Regions from separate parts of the Amedibacillus sp. YH-ame6 genome, predicted to be linked through region 1. Evidence: riboswitches for the same ligand, from Rfam matches in the RefSeq annotation. Region 1 holds a riboswitch; the other holds the start of a gene.
The links. A riboswitch is a leader RNA that binds a small molecule or an ion and turns the genes downstream of it on or off. The one in region 1 is predicted to bind thiamine pyrophosphate.

Region 1 (16,291 bases):
CGTTCTGCTGTATGCATCCATACAACAAATACGATAATTAACAGATAGCATAAGATATATAATCCATAGGCTGCTATACTAGTAGCTGCCATTTTTGTACCAACCATCGTTTCCCATGCAGATTGAAACTGGAATGGAAGACGAGAGATAATACCCGCAGCAATAATGAAGGAAATACCGTTTCCAATACCCTTCATAGAGATTCGATCTCCGATCCATAAAAGGAACATTGACCCTGCAGTTAACAGTGTTGTTACATAAAGGATAGATGCCCATGTATTCCCACCAACAAGTAACGTAGTGTACTGTTGAGAGAACCCATATACTAAAACTGTTGCCTGAAAAAACGCAAGAACAACAGCTAAATAACGTGTATAACGATCGATCTGTTTTTTCCCTGTTGCCCCGCCTTTAGCAAGCTCCGTTAGGGATGGAACAACGTCCATAGACAACAATTGGATAATGATAGAAGCCGTAATATATGGACCAACACCCATCGCAAAGACAGATAATTGTTCCAAGCCTCCACCACCCAGCAGGTTGATCATATTAAACAATGAGTTATTTTCAATACCTTTTGTTAACTCCGTTACATCTACACCTGGAACTGTTATTGCAGATCCAAAGCGAAAGATAAACAGCATGCCAAGAGTAAAGAATACTCTTTTACGAATATCCTTATTCTTGAACATGTCCACAAAGGTTCTAAACATGATTAGATAACCTCTGCTTTTCCGCCTGCTTGTTCAATGGCAGCGATCGCTGATTTAGAGAATTTGTTAGCTTTTACAGTTAATTTCTTTTCTAAAGCACCTTCGCCTAATACTTTGATGCCATCAAGTTCTTTTTTAACTAAACCACATTCCAATAATAATTCTGGAGTGATTTCAGTTCCATCTTTAAAGTTATTTAAAGATGCTACGTTTACAATACCATACTCTTTACGAGTGAAGTTTGTAAATCCGCGTTTTGGTAAACGACGAGCTAATGGTGTCTGACCACCTTCAAAACCTAAACGAACTCCTCCGCCAGATCTTGCGTTCTGTCCTTTATGACCCTTACCAGCTGTTTTACCATTTCCAGATCCATGTCCACGACCTTTACGGAAAGCCGATTCTCTAGATCCTTCTGTATATTTCATTTCATGTAATTTCATAGTTTCACCCTCCTGTTAACCGCGAATTTCTTCTGGTTTTTTACCACGGAGACGAGCTACGTCTTCTACCGTTTTCAGGTTCTGCAATGCTTCTACTGTTGCACGTACCATATTGATTGGTGTACGTGAACCGATACATTTAGATAGAACATCGTTGATACCTGCAAGTTCTAATACATCACGAACTGCACCACCAGCGATAACTCCCGTACCTTCTGAAGCAGGACGAAGGAAAATTTCACCAGCTCCATAAGTTCCAACGATTTCATGAGGAATTGTAGTTCCTACCATAGAAACATGGAATACGTTTTTCTTTGCATCTTCGATAGCTTTTTTAATAGCGTCAGGTACTTCGTTTGCTTTTCCTGTACCGAACCCTACGCGACCTTTTTTATCTCCAATAACGACAAGAGCAGCAAAACGGAAACGACGTCCACCTTTTACTACTTTCGTTACACGGTTAATGGTAACAACGCGTTCTTCAAATTCTTTTTCACGCTGATCTCTTCTTGGTTTACGTTCCATTCGCATAACCTCCTAAAATTTCAGTCCGGCTTCTCTAGCTGCATCAGCCAGCGCCTTGACACGACCTGTGTAAACATATCCTCCACGGTCAAATACAACTGTTTCAATTTTTGCTTCTTTTGCACGTTTTGCGATTTCTGTTCCTACAGTTTTAGCGGCTTCTGTATTTCCACCGTTTTCTAATTTCAATTCTACACTACTTGCTGATGCCAATGTTTTACCATTAACGTCATCGATAATTTGTGCGTGAATGTTGCTGTTTGAACGGAAAACGTTCAGGCGGGGACATTCAGGAGTACCGCTGATTTTGGTACGAACACGCACGTGACGGCGTAGACGCTCATCATTTCTAGATATTTTCTTAAGCATTGTTCAAGTTCTCCTTTCCCACTATTTCTTACCTGCTGTTTTTCCTTCCTTACGACGAACATATTCACCTTTATAGCGAATACCTTTTCCTTTGTAAGGTTCTGGTTTTCTAACAGCACGTACATTTGCAGCGAATTCACCAACGCGTTGTTTGTCAATTCCTGAAATTTTGATTTCGGTTGCGGATGTACATTCCACCTTCAATCCCTCTTCAATTGCAAATTCAATTGGGTGTGAGTATCCAACGTTCAATGTTAATTTGTTGCCACTAACTGCAGAACGATATCCAATACCAACGATCTCTAGATCTTTTGTAAATCCTTCAAAAACACCTTCTACCATGTTTGCTAATAAGGCACGAGTTGTTCCGTGAAGTTGTTTGATATGTTTCTCATCATTAGGACGAGTAACAGTTAAAATATTTTCTTCTATTTTGATTCCTAAGTTAGAATCAAACTGACGAGTTAAAGTTCCTTTAGGACCTTTAACAGTCACCTCATTCCCAGCAGCAATGTTGATTTCAACACCAGCAGGAATGGTAATCGCTTTATTACCGATACGTGACATTTATCTTTCCTCCGTTAAGCTATTACCACACGTAGGCGATTACTTCGCCACCAACATGTTTAGCTTTCGCTTCTTTATCTGTCATTAATCCATGAGATGTAGAGATAATTGCAATACCAAGACCGTTCAATACACGAGGGATAGCATCCACTTTTGCATATGCACGTAAACCTGGTTTAGAAATTCTTCTTAATCCATTGATTACTTTTTCGTTATTAGGACCATATTTCAAAGTGATATTGATAACTTTTTTAGTATCTCCATCCACATTATAGTCTGTGATGAAACCTTCATTTTTCAAAATCTTTGCGATTTCAATTTTTTCTTTGTTAGCAGGAACTTCTACAACTTCGTGACGTGCTTGCACACCGTTACGAATTCTAGTAAGCATATCTGCAATCGGATCTGTCATAATCATGACTGTATTCCTCCTATCTGACTACCAACTAGCCTTTTTCACACCCGGGATCTGACCTTTATAAGCCAGTTCACGGAAGCAAATACGGCAAAGTTTGTATTTACGTAAAACTGAGTGAGGACGGCCACAACGTTCGCAACGTGTGTACTCACGTACCTTGAACTTTTGAGGACGTTTCTGTTTATTGATCATTGATGTTTTAGCCATGTATAAGTCCTCCTATTTCTTGAAAGGCATACCTAATTCTTCAAGGAGTGCCTTAGCTTCTTCATTTGTTTTTGCAGATGTAACGATAACTACATCCATACCACGAACTTTATTTACCTTATCGAAATTGATTTCTGGGAAAATAAGTTGTTCTTTAACACCCAATGTGTAGTTTCCACGACCATCAAATGATGAATCAGAAACCCCACGGAAGTCACGAACACGTGGTAAAGAGATGTTCATAAGTTTATCTAGGAAGTCGTATAATTTTTCGCTTCTTAATGTAACTTTACATCCGATTGGCATACCTTCACGAAGTTTGAAGTTCGCGATAGATTTTTTTGCCTTTGTGATGACTGGAGCTTGTCCAGTGATCTGTGCTAATTCAGCAACAGCTTCATCCAGCACTTTTGGGTTGGCAACAGCTTCACCAATACCCATGTTAATTACGATTTTCTCAACAGCAGGTACTTCCATTACGGATTTGTAACCAAACTTTTTCATCATGTTAGGCACAACAACCTGTGTGTATTTTTCATTTAGGCGGTTCATCCTTTAACCTCCCCTTACTTAACTTCTGCGCTGGTCTTTTTAAAGACGCGCACTTTATCTTTGTTGCCTTTTTTATCTTCTTTAATTTCATATCCAACTCTACTAGCTTTTTTTGCTTTAGAGTCATAAGCCATTACGTTAGAAACGTGGATAGGAGCTTCTTTTTCAATGATGCCTCCATCAGGATTCTGTTGGGTAGGTTTCTGGTGTTTCTTCACCATATTGACACCTTCCACAATGACTTTGTCTTCTTTAGGGAAAACTTTAGTTACTTCAGCGATGGTACCCTTGTAAGCACCTGTAATAACTTGAACTTTATCACCTTTTTTGATTTTCACAAAGACACCTCCTTATAGTACTTCTGGTGCCAAAGACACAATTTTCATAAAGTCTTTGTCACGCAATTCACGAGCAACTGGTCCAAAAATACGAGTTCCACGTGGTGTGTTATCATCCTTGATTAGGACAACAGCATTGTCATCAAATTTAATGTATGTTCCATTGTCACGACGAACCCCACGTCTTGTACGTACGATTACAGCCTTAACAACGTCACCTTTTTTAACAGTTCCACCAGGAGCAGCTTGCTTTACAGCACAGACAACGATATCCCCGATGTTTGAAAACTTACGAACGCTACCACCTAAACAACGGATAACAAGAACTTCTTTGGCACCCGTATTGTCAGCGACGCGCAATCTACTTTCGTTTTGTATCATGAGTATCTACCTCCTAGCGCCTACAGCTGTATAGCTTTTTCGACGATTTTCACCAAACGGAAACGTTTTGTAGCAGATAATGGACGTGTTTCCATAATTGTTACTACATCTCCTATTTTAGCTTCATTGTTTTCGTCGTGAGCTTTAAATTTCTTAGAATACTTTACGCGTTTCCCATATAATGGGTGAACTTTTTTTGTTTCAACCACTACTGTGATTGTTTTATCCATCTTATCGGAAACAACAGTTCCACGATATACTTTACGGTTAGATCTTTCCATAACTTAACGATCCTCCTTAATCCTGACCACTAAGCTCGCGCTCAGTCATCACTGTTTTGATACGGGCAATTGTTTTCTTAACTGTCTTTAAACGAGCAGTGTTTGCCAACTGTCCTGTAGCCTGTTGGAAACGAAGATTAAAAAGTTCATCTTTAAGCGTTTCGATCTCTTGTAGTAATTCAGTATTGCTTTTTTCTCTGATCTCTTTCGCTGTCATAATTACTTCTCTCCTTTTCTAACGACAAATTTTGTCTTCACTGGAAGTTTGTGAGAAGCAAGACGGAAAGCTTCACGTGCTACTTCTTCTGGTACTCCTGCGATTTCAAACATAACACGGCCTGCTTTAACGACTGCTACCCAGCTTTCAGGAGCACCCTTACCAGAACCCATACGTACTTCAAGAGGTTTTTTCGTTCTAGCCATATGAGGGAAGATACGAATCCAAACTTTACCACCACGTTTCATATAACGAGTCATGGCGATACGTGCTGACTCTATCTGACGGTTACTAATATAAGCACCAGTGTCAGCAACTAAACCATATTCACCAAACGATACATCACGTCCGGCTTTTGCGCGTCCTTCATAGCTTAAACGGTGAGGACGTCTATATTTTGTTCTTTTAGGCATCAACATAGATTAGTTCCCTCCTTCTGTAGCTTTCTTAGGAGCCCCAGCTGCTTGTGCAGGAGCTTTCGCATTGTTTCTGTTTGTGTTGTTTCCACCACGGTTGTTGTTACGACGGTTGTTACGACGTCTGTCGTTTGTTGGGAATTTAGGAGCTTCTGGTTCCTGAACCATTTGTCCAGGTAGAACTTCTCCACGGCAAATCCAAACTTTAACACCTAAACGACCGTAAGTAGTACTTGCTTCTTCCCAAGCGTAATCGATGTCAGCACGAAGTGTATGCAAAGGTACATTACCTTCAGAATATCCTTCAGTACGAGCCATATCAGCTCCACCTAAACGTCCAGAAACAGCAGTTTTGATTCCTTTTGCTCCAGCTCTCATAGTTCTTTGAATAGCTTTTTTCTGAGCAGTACGGAAACTAGCACGTTGTTCTAATTGATCAGCGATGCTACGAGCTACTAATCTTGCATCAAGATCAGGGTTCGCGATTTCAAGAACTTTAATGTAAACGTTCTTTCCACCAGTTAATTTGTTTAATTTTTTCTTCAACAGTTCAATACTTTCACCGTTTGTACCAATGATCACACCAGGACGAGCTGTACGGATCATAACTTCAACACGGTTTTTAGAACGTTCAATTTCGATTCTTGAAACAGATGCTGCTTTTAACTCCTTGAATACAAATTCACGGATTTTAACATCTTCTAATAACAAATCGGCATAATCTTTATCAGCATACCATCTTGACTCCCAGTCACGAATGATACCAACACGTAATCCGATTGGACTAACTTTCTGTCCCATGTTCTACCTCCTTAATCACGCTCAGCAACCACAATTGTAATGTGGCTGGTGCGTTTGTGGATTGCACTAGCAGATCCTTTAGCACGTGGCATGAAGCGTTTCAAAGTAACACCTTCGTTCGCATAACATGCTTTCACGTATAATTTTTCTTCATTTAAATCATTGTTGTTTACAGCATTTGCAATCGCAGTGTTTAACACTTTACCGATTGCTTCTGAAGCAACATTTGGTGTAAATTTTAAGATTGCAGCAGCTTCTGCAACATCTTTCCCACGAATCAGGTCGATTACAAGACGAGCTTTTCTAGGTGGGATACGTAATGTTTTAGCGGTTGATTTAACTTCCATCATCGTTTCCTCCTATCGTTTGCCTTTCTTGTCATCGTCTCCGTGTCCACCGTATTTACGAGTTGGAACGAATTCACCAAGTTTGTGTCCTACCATATCTTCTGTAACATAGACTGGAAGGTGTTCTTTACCATTGTAAACGGCAAATGTGTGTTCCACGAACTGAGGGAATATAGTTGAACGACGTGACCATGTTTTAATTACTGTTTTTTTACCGGCAGCATTCAATTCATCCACTTTTTTCATTAAGTGAGCATCACAGAATGGGCCTTTTTTTAGACTACGACTCATTTTTTCATTTCCTCCTTTGCCTATTTACCGTTACGGCGACGAACGATTAATTTCGTTGAAGCCTTTTTGTGCTTACGAGTTTTAACACCCATAGCTTTTTTACCCCAAGGAGTCATTGGTGATTTACGTCCTACTGGAGTACGTCCTTCACCACCACCATGAGGGTGATCGTTAGGGTTCATAACAGAACCACGAACAGTTGGGCGGATACCTTTCCAACGGTTACGACCAGCTTTACCATAGTTTACAAGGCTGTGATCTTCATTCCCAACCTGACCAATGGTAGCACGGCAATCAGACAAGATTTTACGAACTTCTCCAGATGCTAAACGGATTGTTGCGTATTTTTCTTCGATACCTAAAATCTGTGCAGATGTACCAGCAGAACGACATAACTGACCACCTTTACCTGGTTTTAATTCGATATTGTGAATAACAGTACCTTCTGGCATGTCTTTTATTGCTTTTGCGTTACCTATTTTAATATCGGCTTCAGCACCAGATACGATGCTCATTCCAACAGTCAATCCCTTAGGAGCTAAGATGTAACGTTTTTCACCATCTGCATAGTTTAATAAAGCAATGTTTGCAGAACGGTTAGGATCGTATTCGATCGTTGCTACTTTAGCAGGGATAGCGTCTTTATTTCTTTTGAAGTCAATAATACGGTAGCTTCTCTTGTGTCCACCACCTTGATGACGTGTTGTAATACGTCCATTGTTATTACGTCCGCCTTTACTTTTTAAAGGGGCAAGCAATGATTTTTCTGGCTGGTTTGTCGTAATTTCTTCATACGTCAAACTAGTCATACCACGACGACCTGGAGTGGTCGGCTTATACTTTCTAATTGGCATGTGTTAATTTCCTCCTTACGCAATATTTATTCAGGAAATAGCGTTCTTCTTCCTGATGTTATTCAGCTTCTTCGCCGAATAATTTGATATCCTGACCAGCTTTGATTTTTACATAAGCTTTACGGACAGCTTTGGTTTTACCAACATATTTACCCATTCTTTTTTCTTTGGATTTTACATTGACTACGTTAACTTTTTCAACGTCCACTCCGAAGACACTCTCTACGGCTTGTTTTACCAATGTTTTGTTGGCTCCCTTTTTTACTTCAAATGTAACTTTGTTGTCAGCATCCATGTATTTCATCGTTTTTTCAGTGATGATTGGACGAACGATAATGTCTTTATAGTTATTCATTATGCAAGTGCCTCCTCAACATCTTTCACAGCAGCTTCTGTGAAAACAATTTTGTTAGCATTTACGATATCGTAAACATTGATTCCATCAGCAGTTAACATCATCATTGATGGGATGTTACGCATACTTAGGAATGCATTTTCAAAGTTTTCTTCTTCACTTACTACGAATAATGTTTTCTTAGGTGCATTGATATCAGCGATAATCTGATTGAACGCTTTTGTTTTAGGCGCATCAAGATCAAACTTGTCAACAACACACATTGCGTTATCTAACACTTTTTCAGATAATACTGATTTAAGTGCAAGACGACGAACTTTTTTGTTTAATTTGTAGCTGTAGCTTCTTGGTGTTGGACCAAATACGATTCCTCCACCTCTCCACTGTGTTGCACGAATAGAACCTTGACGAGCACGTCCAGTTCCCTTCTGACGCCAAGGCTTACGTCCACCACCGCGTACTTCTGTACGGTTTTTAGTGTCGTGAGTTCCCTGACGCATACTTGCGCGTTGCATAACAATGGCATCAAAGATACATTGCTGATTTGGCTCGATGCCAAACACTGTATCTGCAAGAGTGATTTCTTTCAACTCTTTACCGCTCTGGCTAAGTACGACCATCTTAGGCATCTTTTATTCCTCCTCTTTCGCGTAATCTACCAATGTTACTGGAGTTTTGTCTCCCTTGGAACATTTAGCAGTTCTAACCATGACAAGACCACGTCTTGGTCCTGGCACGTTTCCTTTGATTAATAGGTAGTTGTTTTCAACATCTACTTTGATAACTGTTAAGTTTTGGTTAGTAGTTCTATAACCACCTTCTTGACCAGCCATCATTGTTCCCTTCAGAATCTTACCCTGACGAGATGTAATACCATTTGTTGCTAATGAACCGATGTGTCTGTGATGTCCAGAACCATGGCTCTTTGGACCAATCTTCGCATTGTTACGAACGATTGTACCATTGAATCCTCTACCTTTAGAAGTTCCGATAACATCTACCGTTTCTCCTGCAGCGAAGATATCAACTTTTACTTCTGCACCAAGATCTAAATCAGCGAAGTCAGCATCGCGAACTTCCTGTGCAAATCTTTTTGCAGTTGTATTTGCTTTTGCAGCATGTGCGATGTTTGCTTTTGTTGTACGTTTTTCTTTGATTTCTTCAAAGCCTAACTGTACCGCATTGTAACCATCGTTTTCTTCTGTTTTCTTTTGTAATACGATATTAGGGCAAGCTTCTACTACAGTTACAGGAATCAATGTTCCATCTTCTGTAAAGACTTGTGTCATCCCAAGTTTACGTCCTAAAATACCTTTCATGATGTCACCTCCATTACAGCTTAATTTCGATGTCAACACCACTTGGAAGTTCTAAACGACTCAATGAGTCGATTGTTTCCGCAGTAGGTCCAACAATCTCAATTAAACGTTTGTGAGTTCTGATCTCGAATTGCTCACGAGAATCTTTATATTTGTGTACCGCACGCAGGACTGTTACTACCTGCTTTTCAGTTGGAAGGGGTACTGGTCCAACAATTTTCTTAGCTCCATGAGACTGTGCTGCCTGAATGATCTTTTCTGCAGATGCATCCAGAATTCTGTGCTCATAAGCTTTTAAGCGAATTCTTACGCTATTTTTTGCCATGAATAATCTCCTTTCGTCTATATCGACTATAGACTCGCTCGATGCGAATTCCCCGAAGCACTGTCTCATGACAACGCCTTTCAGTGGGTCGGCAACCTCGCATGTCCTCGCGGTCGTGGGAATATTATATCAAGAAAACATAGGCAAATGCAAGCATTATTTTACTTTTTTTTATTTTATGCTTTTTCGTGACTTTTTCTTCTAAAATACTGTTTTTACAAAAGAAAAGAAGATGACTTATCACCTTCTAATCTAGTTATTCTTTGATCCCTACAAATTCATCTCTACTAGATTTACGCAAAGTCCTCAACAAGAAAGGTACGATGATAATCGCAATTATCAAGGTCATGACGTTATAGAATAGATTGTACGTCCATCCTGAATAAATCCAAGCCGCCATACTACCTGCAGCACTTCCCTCTGGAAACCAGAAATATACACCAGCTAATGTATGAGACATATATTTCAAGAACATTCCCAAACATATCCCAATATAAATATTACTGATTTTTAGTTTCCCAAGTTTGAAGGCCGGAAAAATTGCTGCAATTCCAACAACTAATACAGGCGCGATATAATCAAGCATCGTTTGCATTGGTGACACAATATAATTACTCAGACCAAACACAACACCTACTACCCAACTTATCAAACCAGTTGTTGCTCCATACTTCCATCCAAGATGGAAACTCGCTATAAAATAAGCAATGACCGGCAACTCCACCGTCCCTCCATTTGGCATCTGAGGCAAGAACTTCGTACAATAGTTCAAAACGATACCCAATGCTGCATAAAATGCAACAAATACTAACTTTCTAGTCTTTTGATTCATAAAAAAACACCTCCGTGAGGCGTAAGCAAACAAATCTAAAATATATTAGATAGATCTGACTCCCTACGCTAGTATTAACTAGATCAGGTCATAAGGGATTCCAAGTAATGGATCTCAGCCTTGCGGCACCCCTGTCGATGACTTCCTTTATTATACGCATGTTCCCATTACAAAGCAAGTTTATTCATACATTTATTGGAATTCATATCTCTATCATATCTGTAATTCATATTAGAGAATTTACATCAAACAAAGTATACCAAGTGTTAAGCAGCAAAATGATTCCAAATAGTATGGTGAGCGTGTTCTTCATCACCTTTTCGCCTTCATTCTGTCACACTTGCTCTTTTCCCCTATGCATAACCAAAAAAAGAGCGCTACTTGAGCACTCTTTATTTATCAATAATTACTTAATGATTTCTGTAACGTTTCCAGAACCTACAGTACGTCCACCTTCACGGATAGAGAATTTAGTGTTGTTTTCGATTGCGATTGGAGCGATCAATTCAACAGTCATTTCTACGTTATCCCCAGGCATAACCATTTCAGTTCCTTCAGGTAATGTAATAACACCAGTTACGTCAGTTGTACGGAAGTAGAACTGAGGACGGTAGTTAGATACGAATGGAGTATGACGTCCACCTTCTTCTTTAGTTAATACATATACTTGAGCTTTGAAGTTTGTGTGTGGTTTAACAGATCCTGGCTTTGCAAGAACTTGTCCACGTTGAATTTCTTCACGGTTAACACCACGAAGAAGTGCACCGATGTTGTCACCAGCCTGAGCTATGTCCAACTGTTTACGGAACATTTCTAATCCTGTTACTACAGTTTTGCTAGTATCGTGGATACCAACGATTTCAACTTCTTCACCTAATTTTACTTCACCACGTTCAACACGTCCAGTAGCAACGGTTCCACGACCTGTGATAGTCATAACGTCTTCTACAGACATCAAGAAAGGTTTGTCAGTTTCACGAACTGGATCTGGTACATAAGCATCTACAGCATCCATTAACTCATGAATAGCTCCAACATATTTGTCGTCACCTTCAAGAGCTTTTAAAGCAGAACCACGGATAACTGGAGTGTTATCTCCATCAAATCCGTACTCGCTCAATAATTCACGAACTTCCATATCAACAAGGTCAATCAATTCTTCATCATCAACCATGTCGCATTTGTTCAAGAATACAACGATGTAAGGAACACCTACCTGACGAGCAAGTAAGATGTGCTCACGAGTCTGAGGCATAGGACCATCAGATGCAGCTACAACAAGGATAGCACCATCCATCTGTGCAGCACCAGTGATCATGTTCTTAACGTAGTCAGCATGTCCTGGGCAGTCAACGTGTGCATAGTGACGACCAACTGTTTGGTACTCAACGTGTGCAGTGTTGATTGTAATTCCACGTTCTTTTTCTTCTGGAGCTCCGTCGATTGCATCGTAAGCTTTTGCTTCAGCCATACCGTCTTTTGAAAGAACGTTAGTGATTGCAGCAGTTAATGTAGTTTTACCGTGGTCAACGTGTCCAATAGTTCCAATGTTCACATGGGTTTTGGAACGGTCAAATTTTTCTTTAGCCATTTTTAAATGTCCTCCTAAATTTATAGATTTCAAATATATTCTAATTCAAACGATTTATAAAAGCAACAATTAATTTTCAGAACTGTTGTTTTTAATGATTTTTTCAGCAATACTCTTAGGTACTTCACTATAGTGATCGAATTTCATGGAGTAATTTCCACGTCCTTGAGTAAAGCTACGTAAGTCTGTTACATATCCAAACATTTCAGATAGTGGAATATGAGCCTGAACGATAATTGCGTTCCCTCTTTCTTCCTGGTTAACGATAGAACCACGACGTGAACTAACATCTCCCATAACAGAACCTAAGTATTCATTTGGTGCAGTAACTTCAACCATCATAACTGGTTCCAGAATAACTGGGTTACATTTTTTCGCAGCAGCTTTCAATGCCATAGAAGCAGCAATTTTATATGCCATTTCACTGGAATCGACATCATGGTAAGAACCATCGAATAATGTTGCTTTGATATCAATTACTTGATATCCAGCTAAGATACCATTTGCTAATGCATTTTCGACACCTTCTCCAGTAGGTTTAACGTATTCACGAGGAACACTTCCTCCAACTGTAGCATCCACGAATTCAAATCCTTTACCTTCTTCTTGAGGCTCAAATTTGATCCAAACATGTCCATATTGTCCACGTCCACCGGATTGCTTAATGTATTTACCTTCACACTCAGCAGCAGTACGGATCGTTTCACGGTAAGCAACCATTGGTTGTCCAACATTTGCTTCTACTTTGAACTCACGTTTCAAACGATCAACAATAATGTCAAGGTGAAGTTCACCAACACCAGCGATGATTGTTTGTCCTGTTTCTTGATCCGTATAAGTTTTGAATGTAGGATCTTCTTCTGCAAGTTTTGCAAGAGCAAGACCCATTTTATCCTGGTCAGCTTTTGTCTTAGGTTCCAAAGACAATTCGATAACTGGCTCTGGGAATTCCATTGACTCAAGAATGATCGGCGCATTTTCAGCACATAAAGTATCTCCAGTAGTAGTTACTTTCAATCCAACAGCAGCAGCGATATCACCAGCATAAACTTTGTCGATTTCTTTACGAGCGTTTGCATGCATCTGTACGATACGTCCAAAACGTTCTTTTTTACCCTTTGTAGAGTTTAATACATAACTTCCTGCATCCGCAGTACCTGAATACACACGGAAGAAAGATAATTTACCAACGAATGGGTCAGTTGCAATTTTAAATGCTAATGCAGAGAATGGTTCTTCATCACTAGAATGACGAACTTCCTGATCACCATTTTCTAATGTACCATTAATTGAAGGCACATCAACTGGTGAAGGCAAGTAATCTACAACTGCGTCCAATACCATCTGAACACCTTTGTTCTTGTAAGCTGAACCACAAAGAACAGGGAAGAAGTCACCAGCACAAACAGCAATACGTAATACACGTTTGATGTCTTCAACGCTTGGTTCCTCACCTTCCAATACAGCCATCATGAAATCTTCATCATAGTCTGCAAGGTAATCGATAAGTTTTGCACGATATTCTTCACAAAGATCTTTTAAATCTTCAGGAACTTCACCTTCTTGCATGTCTGTTCCTAAATCATTTGTGTAGATTTCTGATTTACGTTCAATGATATCTACGATACCAGTGAATGATGTTTCAGCACCGATTGGTAACTGAATTGGGCAAGATTTAGCTCCTAAACGATCAACGATTGTTTTGCATGACATTAAGAAGTCAGCACCAGTTGCGTCCATCTTGTTACAGAATACAATTCTTGGTACACCATAAGTTGTTGCTTGACGCCAAACAGTTTCTGTTTGAGGTTCTACACCAGCTTTTGCATCAAGAACTGTTACCGCACCGTCCAACACACGTAGAGAACGTTCAACCTCAACAGTGAAGTCAACGTGACCCGGAGTATCGATAATGTTGATACGGTGTTCTTTCCATGCTGCTGTTGTTGCAGCAGATGTAATGGTAATTCCACGTTCCTGTTCCTGTTCCATCCAGTCCATCGTAGAAGCTCCATCATGAGTTTCTCCAATTTTGTGGTTTACTCCAGTATAATACAGGATACGTTCAGTAGTTGTCGTTTTACCGGCATCGATATGAGCCATGATACCAATGTTACGTGTTTTTTCTAATGAATACTGACGTGCCATTATATGACTCCTTTCTTACCAGCGGTAATGAGCAAATGCTTTATTAGCTTCTGCCATTTTGTGAGTATCCTCACGTTTTTTAACAGATGCACCGCTTCCGTTTGCTGCATCCATAATTTCAGCAGCTAATCTTTGCTCCATAGTTTTTTCATTTCTTAAACGTGCATAGTTTACAACCCAACGTAGACCTAATGTCAAACGTCTTTCAGCAGATACTTCTACTGGGACCTGGTAGTTTGCACCACCAACACGACGAACTTTAAGTTCTAACATTGGCATAACGTTTTCTAAAGCTTTTTCGAAAACTTCCATTGGTTTTTCATTTGTTTTTACTTCGATAATATCGAATGCGTTGTACAGGATCGTTTGTGCAACTCCTCTTTTTCCGTCAATCATGATTTTATTGATTAAACGAGTAACCAATTTGGAGTTGTAAATAGGATCTACTAATACGTCACGCTTTGCTATATGTCCTTTTCTAGGCATTTTAAATTCCTCCTTTCACAATTGACTATTTCTTTTCTTTAGGTTTTTTTGCTCCGTATAGAGAACGACTCTGATTACGGTTAGCAACACCAGCACAGTCCAATGTACCACGAATAATATGGTAACGAACCCCTGGTAAATCTTTAATACGTCCACCACGAATCATAACTACACTATGTTCCTGTAAGTTATGTCCAATCCCTGGAATATAAGCAGTAACTTCCATTCCATTACTTAAACGTACACGGGCATATTTACGAAGCGCAGAGTTTGGTTTCTTAGGTGTCATTGTTCCGACACGAGTACAAACACCACGTTTCTGAGGTGCACTTAAGTTTGTAGGACGTTTTTTGATGGAATTATATCCTCTATTCAGAGCAGGTGATTTTGATTGGTTCACGCTCTGTTCACGACCTTTACGAATTAATTGATTAATTGTTGGCATAATATCCTCCTTTCGTAACACACATTTCCGGGTGTGTCATTTTGAAGTGTAAATATAATTCCCATGACGGGAACTGATAAAAATCCACTTGCCTATCTATGATAAATCAAATGCCCTTCATTTGTCAATATATTTTTCAATAAATTGTATAAAAATCAGTTACAAAAAACAGAAGTGCTAATTCACCTCTGCTTTTACACTTTCTTCTTTGTAAAATTGATTCCAAATTGGTAAGCACCCTAGCAGTGCACCTATACATCCTGGAAGTATCCATCCTATACTTAACTCATAGAATGGTAACGCATGAAACATTTCTCCAATGACGCCTAGTGTAATTCCCGCACTCTCTAATCCATTTACAAACGCAACTACAAAGGTGAACACCATCCCAAGCACATACACCATTTTCCGCTTACCAATATATTTTTTCAAGAACGACAATAACATAAGAATAACTGTTACGGGATAAATCATAATCAATATTGGTAATGATATAGTAATCAATTGGTTCAATCCAACATTGGAAATAATAAAACTAAATAAACATACACAAAATGCAATTTTTTTATAAGACCACTTCGGAAAAATCCCTTGGAAGTAATCAGAAAAAGAAGTTGTTAAACCAATCGATGTTGTCAGACATGCAAATAAAACCGCAACTCCAAGTACAATTCCACCAATTCCTCCAAACAAATGATTGGTTACTGCGTGTAGTAATGAACCTCCATTCGCAAAAGGAGTCCCTGTGATAGCACCAACATACGTCAATGCAAAATATACAACAGCAAGAAAGAATGCAGCACCTAATCCACATTGTACAGTATACTTAGCAATTAGCTTCTTATCTTTAATCCCATATCCTTTAATAGCACTAATAACAATAATTGAAAATGCAAGTCCCGCAGGTCCATCTAATGCATTATATCCTTCTACCATTCCCTTAAAGAATGGTATAGTAGCGTATTCACCTTGCGCTTTTCCAATTTCTCCAAATGCTAAATTCGCACTATCATGCCCCATAAATAAAGAGGCAACAAAGATCGCCGCAATACTCAATAACAATATTGGTG
Region 2 (16,291 bases), on a different contig from region 1:
ATAGAATTTTTTTCATGGTTTACCTCCAAATAGACAATAGAAAACTTTTATCATTTTCTATTGTTTTATTATAACGAAAAGCACAAGATAAGAAAAGAGAATTTCTTCATTAAGTGATATAATGTGATTATGAGGTGATAATATGAAACAACATTTACTTGATGATAAAGGTCGTAGCGAAGAAGAATATCTTGCGAGCTATAAACCTAGAGATTATGAGAAACCATCAATTACTGTGGATATGGTACTTCTTACAAAAACAACACCTATACAAGTACTACTTATCAAACGTAAACATCATCCGTTCATAGAACAATGGGCTTTCCCTGGTGGATTTGTAAATATGGATGAAGATTTAGATCAAGCTGCCCATCGTGAGTTAAAGGAAGAAACATCAGTTGATGCGATTTCATTAACACAACTACACACATATGGAAACGTACATAGAGATCCAAGGATGCGTGTCATATCCGTTGCCTATTTAGCCATATTACCACAACAAATTCATACACAAGCGAATGATGACGCAAAAGAAGCCCTTTGGTTTGACATTATAGAAAGTGATACACATATCGAATTGATAAATTCTAAAGCGCATATTCGTTATGAACGAAAAAACAATGAAATAAAATCAATGGACAATTATGACTCCCTAGCCTTTGATCACATACAAATCTTAATAGATGCCTTAGACTACTATGCAAAGTCATTTGAATAAACTATTTAGAATGTTGTAAATTTACTTCTTGATATGCTTTAATCGCATCCATAATATGAAATGGTTGCGTTTCGTGATCTCCAGCAGCATTCGCACTAATAAATAGATATTCATGTTGTGCTACACTTCCAAGAGAAGCCATACACAATCCTGCTTCTGGTGTATACCCTGTTTTAGCTCCTTGAATATAATCATTTTTAATATTGAATTTTGTCATACTTGTGAACAATGTACTTGTCAATGAAATGCCCTCTGGATGAATACTACTAGGATCTGTTTGATAAGATTGTGTAGACCATATGGAACGAAAGGTTTCATCTTTCATTGCTTCTTCGAGAAGGTACATTAGATCTTTTACCGTGGAATAATGTTGTTCATCATGAAGTCCAGTTACATTTGTAAAATTTGTTTGATGCATACCTAAACGCTTCGCTGTTTCATTCATTTTTTCAACGAATACTTCTTGCGTTCCTCCAATATACTGTGCAAGAGTTACACAAGCATCCGCACCACTTGGCAACATGGCTCCATATAATAAATCTATAATACTGACTTCTTCAAATGGTTCAAACCCAGCCATACTTGCATTCAATGTATGTAACGCTTGTATCTCATCTTTTGGAACTTGTATTTTCATTTCTAAATTATCGATTTGTTTCAACGCAATATAGACTGTCATGATTTTTGTCAAAGATGCTGGATACATTTTATCCTCACTTCTTTTCTGCAAAAGTATTTCTCCTGTTTGTACATCCATTAATAACGCATTATGACTTTCTAATTCTTTATTCAAATAAGATAATTTTGAATCATCTACCATAGAACTTTGAATTTCTTGTACCTCATGTAATAAAGAATCTCCGCCATAGAACGTAAAACCTGCTAAACAACATACCCCTAAGAAAAGTGCAGGTATTTTTTTTATCTTTCGTTTTCTTTTCATAATATAAGCTCCCTTCTTATGTAATTAAACCATGTACATAAGAAATGAGTTTGAACATATACTTAGTCTCAACTTAATATTTACTTAATTCTATCCAAACATCTTCATATAGACAAAAACAAGCCCTATAAGACTTGTTCCTGTTTTCTATTCATAGGCAAAATCACTTCAAACACAGTTTCTTCAAAACTACTTTGAGCGCTTATACTTCCACCATGTGCATTCATAATTTCTTTTGCTATCGCAAGACCTAAGCCAGAACCTCCAGCATGTGTGGAACGTGCTGCATCCAATCGATAAAATTTTTCAAATATTGTCTGTAATTTTTGTTGTGGAATCTCATCTCCTTGATTATGGAATGTAATATGTACATTATCTATATCACACACAGCTTTCACAACAATTTTACTATTTTCATAACTATAGGAAATTGCATTTTTGAGTATATTATTAAATGCTCTTGCAAGTTTGTCCGCATCCGCATAAAGGACTAAATTATCCTCCATTTGAATATCAATTTCTTTTCCCTGTTTCATCAGAATTGGATAAAACTGTTCACAAAGTTGCTGAAACATAAAGTTCAATTGAATCTTATTTTGAGAAAGTACAATATCATGTAAATTAAATCTTGTGATATCAAAAAATTCATCGATTAGGAACTCTAAACGGTTTGCTTTATCTAGTGTAATTTCCACATAATGCTCTTTTTGTTCTTGAGGAATATCCTTAACATCATCTAATAAACTAAGATACCCAATGACAGATGCTAACGGTGTCTTCATATCATGTGCCAAATAGGAAATGAGATCATTTTTCTGTCTTGTTTCTAATTCTAACATTCGCATTTGATGAACTTGTTGGTTTTGTATCTCCATCAATGTCTTTTCTATATTTGCATAATCTTTATGAAGTTCTTGCATTGGTCTATGATCACGAAATGCAGCAAGTATTTTTTCGTGTTGTAGAATCATCATTTTCTTATCATATTTTCTATTTCTTTCGATGTATAAGTAGCATACGCTAACACACAGTATAATAATTACTAATACTAGAAGTTTCAGGATATCCAACCTTGGTTGTGTATTAATATAAACAATTCCATTTTCCGCTGTGTATTCATATGTAGTAAACAAGATATTATAAATCATATCCAAAAAACCACTTGTGAATGTGTCTATCAAATATACAGAAACTGTGATGATAACTAGAATAAAAATCAATTTTTTATATTTCATACTCTATTCCCCAACCTTATATCCAACACCCCATACATTACGAATATATTTGGGATGATCAACATTATCTTTCATCTTTTCTCTTGCATGACGAATATGAACCATTAAGGTATTATTACTGGAACTAAGATACTCTTCTTTCCAAATAGATTCATATAACTCCTTTACACTAACTACACGACCCTTATTCATACAAAGGTAAGAAAGAATAGAAAATTCAATTGGAGTCAAATTAATAATTTTCTCATTTACTTTACATATATGACGAATCATATCCAAATAAAGTCCAGCATAGGTAAAGATATGATTTTCTTGCTTTACATTATAGCGTTTGTATCTTCTAAGTTGCGCCTTTACTCTAGCTACAATTTCCAATGGCTGAAAAGGCTTTGTAACATAATCATCGGCACCTATCGATAGACCTGCAATCTTGTCTATCTCTTGCTCTTTTGCAGTTAACATAATAATCGGATATGTATACTTTTCTCGTATTTTACAACAGATTTGAAAACCATCTATATCTGGAAGCATAACATCTAACAATGCCAAATCAAATTCCATTTGTGATATTTGTTCTAAAGCACTTTTCCCATCATAACACACAACAATTTCATACCCTTCATTCGCTAGATATATTTGCATTAGGTTTGCTATTTCTTTTTCATCATCTACAATCAATACACGCATGAACATCCATCCCATCTTTCTTCTTATTATATCAAAGATATACGATTACAATTTCTTAATATTCACTTAATCTTACTTTTTATAGCTACAAAAAAACCAGAACCCTGGTTTTATTTGTTAACATGATAAACATCTAAATAGAGATTTATGATTTTCTGTTTCATTACATCATCTTCCATTTTGTTTGGATAACTCATCAAGTGTAATGGTAATGGTTCACATCCTTCATGAAAGGATGGTTGAAGATAGATAATATTTGGATATAAAACACATCCCATACGTTCATAGAATGCAATTCTTCGCTTCGCAATAGTCGTCCGTGGCAATTCTACTTCGAATATAATATCTTTATGAAAGCTATTAAAAACTTCCAACATAAGTTTTCTACCTACACCACTTCCTCTTGTCGTATGATGTGTCGCCAAATGTTCAAAGAACATAAAGTCTTCCATCTCATAATATGTAATAAATGCTTGTACTCGGCCATCTTTTACAATCCCACATACATGATAATCTTCTCTATTTAACAACTCTTTTTGACCTTCATAGGTTCTTCTTTCTTCGATTGGGAAAGCTTCTTCCATGATTTCGTAAACCTGATCGAAGTAAGCTACACCTAGTTCTAACACAATAAAACCTCCGTTTTCTTATAAATAGTATACCATATACGAGAAAAAAAGACACGAACGTGCCTTTTGACCAAATAGTTTGAGTTCTTTAAATTGCATTTTGTATTTCCTCGAATGTTTCAGCGTTCATTAGTAATTGTGATACTTGTTGTAGTTGTTCCATGGTTAAAGTTGATAGCCATGAAGATGCATCTACATCAAACTTAGCCTGAATGAGTTGATTCAAAAGCTTATTATAACCTTCTACTTTTCCTTCTGCTTTTCCTTCTGCTTTTCCTTTTTCCTCTCCTATTTTTAGTCCTTTTTCTTCGCCTATTTTTATTCCTTCATCATAGTATCCTTGTTGAATAGCTTTTTGTTGTGCTTCTGCCATCTGGATTTGTTCTGCGAGTGTCCATATTTGTTCATTATCGCTCATTCGTTCATGTTTTTCCATAAGCTTTCTCACCACGCTTTCCTTTGTCTTTATTATATCATCGTCTTCATTGTTTTTAAAGAGATAACACATTTGTTCAAAAGCTGTTAATCCTGCTGTCTTTTTTTTCTTTACAATGTCGTTTATCACTGGTAAATGTATGTACGTTCTATGTATTAAGGCATGTGTACTTTCTTCCTTTCCTTCTTCATTTCTCATTTGATACTTCATAATCAGTTTCCCTTTATCTTCTGAATAGTTATCCATAAAGATAATTTGATACACTGGTTTTAAATCTAAATAATCCTCTCCTTCTTTTAGTTGTTTCTCTAAAATCTTTGCGCCATAATACTCAAATCGATTCGTTAGATTTGTGAGTAATCCTTCAACTTGCATACCATAAAAACGTAACCGTCACCCATGGATGTCTTTTACGTGTACATCCAATATGATTTTCTTACCTGCAAGTGCTTTTGGATCCATTTCAGGGTTTACCACAATACTATCTACTGGATCAATCCCTGTAATCTCCTTAATCATAAAGTGACGAATCATTTTGGAGTCTTCATCTTGTGAAGATAGGGCGAATTTGAAGAACACATCATTTTTATAGCTTACTTTTGCTACATCTTTTGTAGCCATATATATCATCTCCTTTTTTGTCCTTACACTTTACATATACGAGATGAATTTTAAAATTCCTAAAAAATCAACAAACTTTATAATAAATATGCAAAAGTAAACAGAAAGGGTAGTAAAGAAAAGACTCTCCACATTATCCTTGAGAGTCTCTATATTATATTCCCATATCTGCAATTGCCATCTCTTCAAGACGTAACCACATCCAAATATCACATGCACCATTCAACAACATATTACAAGATGTAAACATATAGATGGTGTCTTTATCGTGCCAAAAGATCAACAACAAAGAAAATCCAATAGAGATTGTTGTGAAGATTGCGGCAATCCACCATTTATCATAATGTAACAAACGTAAACGATAAGATATTAAAATATCTTCTATACCATGTATAAAGGTAATAAATGCCAAAATCAAATACATCGATTCTACTGCATCTGCAGTACTAGTAAGTGCCCATACCCCAGTAAAACAAGCACAAATACAATGGATTAAACTTAACACTGAGAACTTAAATCGTTCATCTTCTTGAATGAATAGAAACAATTGTCCAACTCCTTGAATCATTAAGAGAAACCCTGCAATGTAGGTGACAGCTAAAGGAGCATGTGGAAATACCACCAACATTGATCCACCTAATATCAACCAAAGCATAGACTGCATTAGTCCGTTCCATTTGATTTTACTTAAATACGCCTTTGTAAATAGCATAGCATGTTCCTCCATCATACAACTTTCATTACATTATAGTAGCATTTCCATTTTAAGAAAGGAAGTCTTTTTTATGATATCTGCTATTTATTGGAAATCTACTCTTTTTACATACACTTTTTACAACATTATCGCAATAAAACTTGTTCAATACCCTTTAAATAAAAATCGATTATGGTATAATAAAAAGGCACTATTCAACCATACCCTCATAGTAAAATGGATATTACGGGTTCCTCCTAAGAATCAATTGCAGGTTCGATTCCTGCTGAGGGTGCCATAAATAAAAATAGAACACACTAACTAGCAAGTGTGTTTTTATTTTGTAGATCACACCAAACAATGCACACAGATTAAGAAGTTTAATCATATAGAATATCATAAGTTTCATTTCATTATATAACTTAGTAATGAGTAGACCATTATGCTTTTAATGCTCTATATTTCATACATATAAAGGGATAAATTGGATATCATAAGCTAGAACACATAGTACAAAAAACTTGATATCATTTGAAACGTTTCGCAAAATTTGATAAAATGCTACAGTTAGAAAAGGAGTGTTGTATCTTGGAATATATAAAATTAATTGGTGTAGTCATCATCGTTTTAGGATTTATGATGAAATTTGATGTACTTGCCACGGTGTTGATTTCTGGTCTAGTGACTGGTCTTGTATCTGGATTAAGCTTTACAGAAATACTAGCTATTATGGGGCAATCTTTTGTTAACAATCGACTTATGTCAGTATGGTTAATTATTTTTCCAGTGATTGCTATTATCGAACGTTATGGTCTAAAAGAAAGAGCATCTCATTTAATTGGTAAAATTAGAAATGCATCTGCTGGTAAAGTTTTATGCTTGTACATGATGATTCGTAGTGCCGCAAGTGGAGCAAATATACGTATTGGTGGACAGGTTGAATTTGTTAGACCTTTGATTCTACCAATGTCGGAAGCTGCTGCTGAAAAAGCGAAGGGTTCACAACTAAGTGAAAAAGAAGAAGATTCCTTAAAGGGATTAGCTGCAGCAACAGATAACTATGGGAACTTTTTTGCTCAAAATGTATTTCCTGTAACAAGTGGAGTATTGTTGATTCAGGGTACATTAGCAGAAGCTGGGTATGGTAGTGCAACTATTTACTCTGTTGCACAAGCAAGTTATCCAATCTGTATCATAGCTATCATTTTAACGTTTGTTCAAGTACTTCGTTATGATAGAAAGATTAAGAAAGCGAGGATGAATACAAATGGAAACGATATTTAATAATGCTTCTGAATTTATATTTATTCTTTGTGGATTTGTTAGTTTCAATGCAGCTTATCAAGCATTAGGGAATGAAAGAGCTCGTATAGGAACTGTTGCATTTTGGACTTTATTAGGAGTCATCTTCATTTTTGGAAAAGTTATTCCTTATGAAGTTACAGGCGGATTGTTGCTAGTTATGGGATGTTTGACCATGTGCAAACAGGTTGAAATTGGAAAATTTAAAGCTCCTGATATAGAAAAAAGAAAAGCATCAAGTGAAGAAATTAAGAACCTTATTTTTCTTCCAGCGATTCTTGTCGCGATGGTTGCGCTTATTTTATCTCGTGTAAAAATTGATGGACTTCCATTGCCTGGTGCAGTGATGGTAGGCGCAGGATGTATTCTTGCCTTGATCTTTGCCATGTTATTATGTAGACCTAAGTTTACAGAAACACGTACAGATACCGCAAGGTTATTGATGCAGGTCGGTAGTGCATCTTTATTACCACAGTTGTTAGGTGCTTTGGGTCAAGTATTTACAAAAGCTGGAGTTGGTGATGTAATATCGGGGATTATCTCAGGACTTCTACCAGAAGGAAATATTTTATTTGGGGTTGTCATTTATTGTCTAGGTATGGTAATCTTTACAATGATTATGGGGAATGCATTTGCTGCATTCTCTGTCATAACGGTTGGTATTGGTATTCCATTTGTGATTGCACAAGGTGGAAATCCTAGCGTTGTTGGAGCGTTGGGAATGACTGCTGGATATTGTGGTACACTTATGACACCAATGGCCGCTAATTTCAATATAGTCCCTACCGCCGTATTGGAAACCAAAGATAAATGGACGGTTGTAAAAGCACAAGCGCCTATGGCATTAACGTTAATCGTTATTCATATCGTATTGATGCTTGTACTTGCATTTTAGAAAGAAGGTTATACATGATGAAAATATTAGTGACAGGATTTGATCCATTTGGTGGCGAATCCATTAATCCTGCGATTGAAAGTGTGAAACGTCTACCAGACACAATTTTAGGCGCTGAAATAATTAAATTAGAAATACCTACTGTTGTACACAAATCTTTGGCAGTTATCAAAGAAGCAATTGATACTTACCAACCTGATATGGTATTGTCCATTGGACAAGCAGGGGGACGTAGTGATATTACTGTAGAGCGAGTTGGTATCAATATAGATGATTGTCGTATCAAGGACAATGAAGGAAATCAGCCAATTGATGAACCAATTTATGCGGATGGACCAGATGCTTATTTCGTTAATTTACCAATTAAGGCAATGGTAGAACATATTCGTAAGAGTGGAGTTCCTGCATCCATTTCAAACTCTGCTGGAACCTTTGTATGTAATCATGTCACTTATGGTGTCCGTTATCTATTAGAGAAACAAGGCAAAGGCGCAAAGAGTGGATTCATACATATTCCCTACTTACCTTCCCAAGTCATTGATAAAGCAAACCAAGCATGTATGTCATTACAAGATATCGTAACTGGATTATGTTCTGCGATGGAAGCTATGGTACAAAATGATCAAGATATTAAGAAAGCAGAAGGAACGATTTGTTAATGCAGAAGATTTTTGTATATGGTTCTTTACGTGAAGGAATGTACAATTATGATAAATACCTGAAAGGGAATAGTATATTTCTAGGGTATGGATATGTAAAAGGAAGCTTATATTCTTTAAAAGGAGTATCCTATCCTGCTATACTTGAAGGAAAGGAAAATATTCTTGGTGAAGTTTATGAGATTGATGATGAACTACTGAAAGAAATTGATGCCTTAGAAGAATATGTACCAGGTGATCCAAATAATGACTATAATCGTATCCTCACTACGATATATATGCAAGATGGAACCACTGTACTATTACCCGTATATTTCTTTAACCTAACAAAGAAGGAAAATATGGAACGATTAGATCAAGTAATCACTAAGAACGATTATGTGGCTTATATGAATCAATAGAAAAAACCTTGTGTAGACTATCCAATTTATGGGAGTTCATCACAAGGTTTTTTTACATATTCCAACAATGGTTTAAAGGTCCACTTCCTTTACCTAAATCTAAACCATCACGTAGTGCACCACCAATAAATCCTTTGGCTAAGGCAACGCTTTTATGTACGTTGTAACCTAATGCTAAATTAGAGGCAATGGCACTAGATAAGGTACAACCAGTTCCATGAGAGTTAGGATTATCAATTCGTTCACTCGGTAACCAGAAAGCATTTCCATTATGATATAAAAGGTCATCTGCGCGATCTTCAAAGTGTCCGCCTTTGATTAAGATATAACCATCAAAGAAGGTCGCAATCACTTTCGCCGCTGAAATCATATCATCTTTTGAGTGAATCGAAAGATCACTGAGTACTTCTGCTTCTGGAATATTAGGAGTAATGATTACTGCTAAGGGAAGAAGTTCTTCCTTTAAAGCCCTCAATGCACGATCAGCTAATAACCTAGATCCACTTGTTGATACCATTACAGGATCAACTACAATGTTTTGTGCGTTGTATTGTTGTAATTTCTCTACAATTTTATGAATAAGTTCTGGTTCTGACACCATTCCAATCTTTATCGCATCTGGTTCGATATCTTCAAATACACAGTCGAATTGTTCTTCTAAAAACTTTGGTGTTACATTCATAATATCACGTACACCTAGTGTATTCTGAGCTACAAGAGCAGTGATAATGCTCATTCCATATACTTTATGTGCCATGAATGTTTTAAGGTCTGCTTGTGCTCCTGCACCTCCTGTTGGGTCTGTTCCAGCTATCGTTAATACTTTTCTCATATCAATCCTTTCCAATCAGTTAATGCAAATACTGCTTGATTACTGATTTCACATATCTGATTCCAATCTTTATCATTCGCTTCATCATATACTGCCACTACTTGATACCCATTTGTTTTCATACATTCAATGGCATATAATGCATCATCAATAAATACACACTCTTCTTTTTTTATGCCTAATTTCTCTATAGTTTTTTGATAAATACGTACATCCGTTTTTGGACAATTGGCTTCTTCGCAAGTCATAATGAATTCGAAATGATGTAAAATACCACATCGGCGAAATGCGCTTTGCGCCATTTCTAAGCTACTTGCAGTTAACACACATAAACGTAAGTTCTCTTTCACGCAGCGTTCTATACATTCCTTTACGCCATTCTTTAAGGGAATATCTTCTTTATAATGTTTCATGACTTGTGCTTCAATTCCCTGTTGTATTTTTTCTATAGTATCTTCTAATTGATAAGTTTTTTTTAGATACATCGCAGATTGAGAAAGTGACATCGGTGTTATAATTTCTTGTAATCCCTCTTCTGCATGTATTTGTAAAGTTGCTAAATAATCTTCTCCTATATGATCCCATACATGCATAGAATCTAATAGTGTCCCATCCATATCAAAAACAACAGCTTTTAACATTTTACTAGTTCCTGCGTTTTCTTTTTTAAAATCTTGCTAGCTTCAAATATATTCTCTTTCGCCATAATAGCGGATACAATAGCTACTCCATCAATGCCACTTCCCTTTAGCTCTAAAAGATTATGTTCATCGATTCCACCAATTGCTATTACTGGAATATGCACTGCCTCTACGATTGCTTTTAAGGTAGCAAAGCTTACATCATCCGCATCTTTCTTTGTCTTTGTAGAAAACATTGCACCTACTCCAAGATAATCTGCACCTTCTTCTTGTGCGCGCAAAGCATCTTCAACACTCTGTGCAGATACACCAACAATTTTGTCTTCTCCTAGAATCTTACGTACTTCTATGGCTGGCATATCACCTTGTCCAACATGTATACCATCTGCATCCACTGCCTTAGCAACTTCAACACTATCGTTTACAACGAAAGGAATTTCATGTCGTTCACATAGTTCCTTTATTTTCTTAGCCTCTTCTATGAATTCTTCTGAAGGTAGTTCTTTTTCTCGTATTTGAACAAAACTGACACCACCCTCAATCGCTTTTTCAATATCACTTTGTAATTCTCTTCCCGCTAACCAAAAACGATCACTTACTAAATAAAGCTCTAAATGTTTCTTAAGTTTCTTTCTATCGAACTTCAATTTTAAGACCTCCATTCAATAGAGAAGGTGTCATATTACTAAGCGCATCGATGATATAGATATGTAAGGAACCACTTCCCTTTTTCTCTTGTAAAACACGCTCTTGAGCAAGCTCTCCACTATATCCCATGTGAGCAACTCCACATGCGCATGCATCTAGTAAGTTTTCAGGATTTGCGCCCGCATAGGCTCCAAGGATTGCGGATAACATACATCCAGTCCCTGTAATGCGTGACATTTCTTTATGTCCATTAAAAATCACATACGCCTTATCTGTATTACAAATGATATCGATAGCCCCAGTAATCGCAATTACTGCACCTGTCTTCTTACTCAACTCTTTTGCGAATGCAATTGTTTCATCCAAATTCTCTTTTGTGACTACATCACTCACATCTGCATCTACACCTTTCGTAGATCCACTTCCGGCATATACTGTTTTGATTTCTGAAATATTTCCTCGTATAATGCTAAATTTTGCTTCTTTTAGTAAATCAAATGTTGTTTGTGTACGTAGGGTACTCGCTCCTGCACCAACTGGATCTAAGACGACTGGATGCCCTACTTCATTAGCTTTCTTACCCGCTTTAATCATAGAAGCAATCGTACGTTTATTTAATGTACCAATGTTTATCACAAGGGCATTACAGATGGATGTAATCTCTTCAACCTCTGCTTCATCATCCGCCATAATCGGACTTCCATGTACCGCCAATACTGCATTTGCACAATCATTCACCGTTACATAATTGGTGATACAGTGTACAAGTGGTGCTTTTGTTACTACATTTTCTATTTCTCTTTCAAACATATACTTACCTATCCTTTCGTTTGATAACTCATATTCCAAAACTTTAGTTCATGTACACTCGCTTCACGAAACAATTCTTGAAGGTGCTCTTTTTCATTCTCTTTTAAATGCTGGCTCGTTTCATTCGCAAAGTTCATCCATGTTTTACACTTTTCCAAATATTCCGTACAACAATACTCCTGTATCCAATCACCATATACACTTTCTTTGATTAAAGCCGCATTCTCTTCTAACAAGCATTTTCCAATGTACGCATATGAAAGCATACAAGGAAGAGTCGCATATAAAATCTCGATGTTGCCTTCATTTTTCGCAACTTCGTGTAAGAAATTTGTATAATTTCTACAAGCTTCTTGTTTTGGTTCTACTTCTAGTTGCTTAACATCATACCCCAATGCTTTTAACATACGAATACGTGTAGCACTTTCATTAGATTCTACAAACTTTAACATCTCATAAAAAAGGCAAATTTCATCCATGGTTTCACTCTTAAATATCCCCATTCCAAAACAACGTGCATACTCTTTCAGATATTTTGTATCTTCAATCAAGTACTGTATAAACATTTCTTGTTTCATGGTATGGTTTCGTATATCTTTTAGGAATGGATGATCCACATATTGACTCCAAATATCCAAACTTTTTTGTATGGTTTCTTCTATAAATGTCATATTTTCTCCTCCCCATAAACAAAGGGATATGCCAACGAGCATATCCCTTATATGTTACGGTTATGTTCCCTACGTTGGCATTATCCAAATCAGGTACGGTCGAAGTTCTCAACTTCCTCTCAGCCTGTTTACAAGCTCCCTTTATGTACTTTAAAATAGTAGCATGATTCTTACACTACGTCAATTTATAAATTGTCATCTAATTCATTAATGTAAAATTTCTTTTTTCTTTTTTTTACTAGTTGTTGCCTTAACGAGATGCTTCACAAAGAAGTCCATGATTGTTTCCATGTTTTCCATTAGTAGACAAATGTTTTGACTTAAAGCAATATAAATCTCTTCTTCACTAAATGGTGCATACATTTGTGCTTCTACACTGGCTTCTAATTGCTCAATATCGATTCCTTTTTTCTTAAATACTTTCTTACAGTTTTTGTTATAGCTTTGAAATTCCTCATAACACTGTATTGCTTCTTCTCTTTTATTCATTTGATAATTCAAGATAATCATTGGGATATACATAAATGCAGAAGGTTCATCCCATTGTTCAAAAAAGTTTTTAGCTTCTTCATATTGTTGAAGACGTGCATAGATTGTTATGAGTGAATAGCGAACTCCTAAATTATCATGTTCACATAGACGCATCATATTTTTTGCCTCTTCTAAGGCAAGCATAAACTTTCCATGTTCCATCAAATATTCAAGATATGCTTTTTTGATACGCATAAAAGGACGAGTTTCAATGATGCCCCAATAATGTCCGATGCTATCTTCATCACAATACCCTTTTTCCTTCATTTTCTTTTCCCCTAGTCTCACTAGGTTCTCATATTGCTCATCTGCATCATCATCCCAAACATTTAAACTTAAAAATAATGCATCAAGATTTTCAGGGTCCAGTTTTAAAATCTTTTCTAGCAGTGCTATATATTCCTTCTCACTTTGACAATCATCCAATTCATATACCAATTCCTGTGCTTGTTCTACTTTGCTAAGGTTTCTTTCTGGTAAGTTGCGACTGTTATAAAGCTCCATAAATTCATGTCCAATTTCTTCTAAATCTCTTTCATCTTCACAATGATCTTGTATATACTTTTCTAATTCTCTCATCATCTTTTCATTGCTTTTCATAGAATCACCTCTTTTATAAGTATAGTATACTTCATAGTTGGTTACATATATAGTCTTTTCAAACATTTGTTATATCTATTTATTCGAATATTTCCTCATGGATGTGATACAATGATAGATAAGGAGTGGTTTCTATGAAAAAAAATCAAACATTATTATTTAAAGAGTACAAAGAAAAGTCAAATGCATATAACCTTGCATTGAACACTTTATACTTTGACATCGCTACAATCGCACCTAAAGATGGTTTATCTTATCGCAATCAAATGCTATCTATTTTATCAGGAGAATCTTTTTCTCATGAAACCTCGCCTGAGCATGTGGCTTTGATTGAAGAGATGGCAAAAAACAAAGATAATACAAAAGAGTTACAAAAAGAATTAGATTTGATATTACGCAATTTATCCGATATTCGAGTACTTCCAAAAGAAGTCTATGTCTCCTTCACTCAACTAAAAGCAGAGAGTCAAAATGCATGGGAGAAGGCGAAAGAAGCTAATGATTATCAAATTTTCAAACCATACTTAATCCAGATTATCGAAAAACAAAAGGAAATACTAACCTTTGTAAATAAAACATATAGTGATTATGATTATCTTTTGGATCGTTATCAAATTGGATTGAATATTGAAACCTATGATATGTTCTTCGATAAGATTAAAGAAGAATTATTACCATTTATGAAACGTATTTTAACAGAAGGAAAACATATTGACCAAGGTAGATTACAACTATCGTACTCAGTTGAAAAACAAAGAACATTTATGGATATCTTAATGACATACCTTCAGACAGATTCTAAGAAATGTTATATTACAACTAGTGAACATCCATTTACACAATTCTTTTCTACTAATGAGACAAGAATTACGACTCATTATCATGAAGACAATATAATGTCCGCAATATTCTCTACCATTCATGAATATGGACATGCAAATTATGGTTTACATGTAAATCAAGAGTATGAAGGTACTACTCTTGAAACTGAGATAGGGTATGCAATGCATGAATCTCAGTCACGCTTCTTAGAGAATCATATAGGTAGAAACCCACACTTTTGGATGCCTTTATATCCAAAATTACAAGCTCATTTCCCAGAACATTTAAACGATGTATCCTTTGATGATTTCATGGAAATGATCAATGTATCTGAACCATCTTTCATTCGCACAGAAGCAGATGAACTGACCTATCCAATTCACATTCTCATTCGCTATGAATTAGAGAAAGCTATCTTTGATGGAGAAGTGGATTATGAACAACTAGATACTATGTGGAATGATAAGTATGAAGAATATCTTGGGATATGTCCAAGCAACGATACTGAAGGTATCTTACAAGATATGCATTGGGGTGCTTCCAATTTTGGTTACTTCCCTACTTATGCATTAGGAAGCGCATATGCTAGCCAGTTCTATCATCAGATGGAAAAAGAATTAGACGTAAATCACATCCTTGAACATGGTGAGTTTGAAAAGATCTATTCATGGCTTGCGAACAATATTCATCAATATGGAGCATCGAAAAGTGCAGAAGAAATTATGATGGATACTACTAAAGAAGCCTTTGATCCGATGTATTACATTGATTATTTAAAAGAAAAATACGCAGCTATTTATGATATATAATAAGAAAAAAGATGGAGATTTTATGGTTTATAGGCCATATCATCATTCCATCTTTTTCTTTTGTCTTACTAAAATATTATTTACGTTTTTATTTCTTTTTTTGTGCGTGCTGACGTTTTCTCAGATAGATAGCACCTACCCCAAGAATCGCAGACATACCTAATAAGATAATATTATTATTCATATTAGTTTTATCACCTGTGACAGTTCCATTTCCGCCTGGTTTAACTGGTTTGATGTTACCACCACCCTGATTTGGTTGATCAGGAGTCACTGGTGTATCAGGTGTGTCTGGTGTGTCTGGTGTGTCTGGTGTGTCTGGTGTGTCTGGTGTGTCTGGAGTATCAGGTTGTATTGGTTTATTCACCAACGCATCCTTAGCTGCTTTTAACTTCGTATGCATATCATCAATTTGTGCTTGCGTTAATTCATCAAGTGCATATAGAGTATTAGCTTCATCATATACTTCCATTAACGCCTTCCATGAATCTGTTGTGTAGAGATTTTCTTGATACTGAGAAACAGTATCTAGCAGTTGACGTAAATTGCCTTTTTCCAATCGTACTAGATTAACTTGTTCTGTTTCAATATTAAGAACTGCTTGATCTACTTCAGCTTGTGATACAGCATCTGTTTCGTATACTGTTTTACTTGCAGCAACTACTACATTGAATGCTGTCCATGTATCAAAATCATATTCTGCTTTA

Region 2: it holds a riboswitch for thiamine pyrophosphate, as region 1 does, so the genes downstream of both, ACWG0P_RS00435 (thiaminase II/PqqC family protein) here and ACWG0P_RS14850 (energy-coupled thiamine transporter ThiT) in region 1, are expected to answer to the same signal.

What each region holds. Positions count from the first base shown of each region.
Region 1 is NZ_JBSPEZ010000033.1:654-16,944, reverse strand. Features, by position in the region: gene secY (preprotein translocase subunit SecY) at 1-713, opposite strand, end outside; gene rplO (50S ribosomal protein L15) at 716-1,156, opposite strand; gene rpsE (30S ribosomal protein S5) at 1,172-1,681, opposite strand; gene rplR (50S ribosomal protein L18) at 1,694-2,050, opposite strand; gene rplF (50S ribosomal protein L6) at 2,072-2,617, opposite strand; gene rpsH (30S ribosomal protein S8) at 2,640-3,035, opposite strand; gene ACWG0P_RS14925 (type Z 30S ribosomal protein S14) at 3,057-3,242, opposite strand; gene rplE (50S ribosomal protein L5) at 3,255-3,794, opposite strand; gene rplX (50S ribosomal protein L24) at 3,809-4,132, opposite strand; gene rplN (50S ribosomal protein L14) at 4,145-4,513, opposite strand; gene rpsQ (30S ribosomal protein S17) at 4,534-4,794, opposite strand; gene rpmC (50S ribosomal protein L29) at 4,811-5,011, opposite strand; gene rplP (50S ribosomal protein L16) at 5,014-5,430, opposite strand; gene rpsC (30S ribosomal protein S3) at 5,434-6,228, opposite strand; gene rplV (50S ribosomal protein L22) at 6,240-6,575, opposite strand; gene rpsS (30S ribosomal protein S19) at 6,588-6,866, opposite strand; gene rplB (50S ribosomal protein L2) at 6,887-7,720, opposite strand; gene rplW (50S ribosomal protein L23) at 7,779-8,075, opposite strand; gene rplD (50S ribosomal protein L4) at 8,075-8,704, opposite strand; gene rplC (50S ribosomal protein L3) at 8,708-9,394, opposite strand; gene rpsJ (30S ribosomal protein S10) at 9,408-9,719, opposite strand; gene ACWG0P_RS14850 (energy-coupled thiamine transporter ThiT) at 9,976-10,551, opposite strand; TPP riboswitch at 10,595-10,694, opposite strand; gene tuf (elongation factor Tu) at 10,958-12,142, opposite strand; gene fusA (elongation factor G) at 12,212-14,290, opposite strand; gene rpsG (30S ribosomal protein S7) at 14,306-14,776, opposite strand; gene rpsL (30S ribosomal protein S12) at 14,802-15,221, opposite strand; gene brnQ (branched-chain amino acid transport system II carrier protein) at 15,399-16,291, opposite strand, start outside.
Region 2 is NZ_JBSPEZ010000001.1:57,542-73,832, forward strand. Features, by position in the region: gene ACWG0P_RS00345 (thioredoxin) at 1-16, opposite strand, end outside; gene ACWG0P_RS00350 (NUDIX domain-containing protein) at 143-718, shown strand; gene ACWG0P_RS00355 (D-alanyl-D-alanine carboxypeptidase family protein) at 720-1,661, opposite strand; gene ACWG0P_RS00360 (sensor histidine kinase) at 1,787-2,896, opposite strand; gene ACWG0P_RS00365 (response regulator transcription factor) at 2,900-3,589, opposite strand; gene ACWG0P_RS00370 (GNAT family N-acetyltransferase) at 3,694-4,212, opposite strand; gene ACWG0P_RS00375 (PD-(D/E)XK nuclease family transposase) at 4,301-5,023, opposite strand; gene ACWG0P_RS00380 (hypothetical protein) at 5,042-5,269, opposite strand; gene ACWG0P_RS00385 (DUF308 domain-containing protein) at 5,424-5,981, opposite strand; tRNA gene ACWG0P_RS00390 (tRNA-Arg) at 6,187-6,261, shown strand; gene ACWG0P_RS00395 (DUF969 domain-containing protein) at 6,552-7,247, shown strand; gene ACWG0P_RS00400 (DUF979 domain-containing protein) at 7,231-8,160, shown strand; gene pcp (pyroglutamyl-peptidase I) at 8,178-8,819, shown strand; gene ACWG0P_RS00410 (gamma-glutamylcyclotransferase family protein) at 8,819-9,220, shown strand; gene thiD (bifunctional hydroxymethylpyrimidine kinase/phosphomethylpyrimidine kinase) at 9,273-10,052, opposite strand; gene ACWG0P_RS00420 (HAD family hydrolase) at 10,049-10,693, opposite strand; gene thiE (thiamine phosphate synthase) at 10,687-11,340, opposite strand; gene thiM (hydroxyethylthiazole kinase) at 11,327-12,151, opposite strand; gene ACWG0P_RS00435 (thiaminase II/PqqC family protein) at 12,160-12,822, opposite strand; TPP riboswitch at 12,871-12,974, opposite strand; gene ACWG0P_RS00440 (tetratricopeptide repeat protein) at 13,030-13,953, opposite strand; gene ACWG0P_RS00445 (carboxypeptidase M32) at 14,088-15,584, shown strand; gene ACWG0P_RS00450 (alpha-N-acetylglucosaminidase TIM-barrel domain-containing protein) at 15,673-16,291, opposite strand, start outside.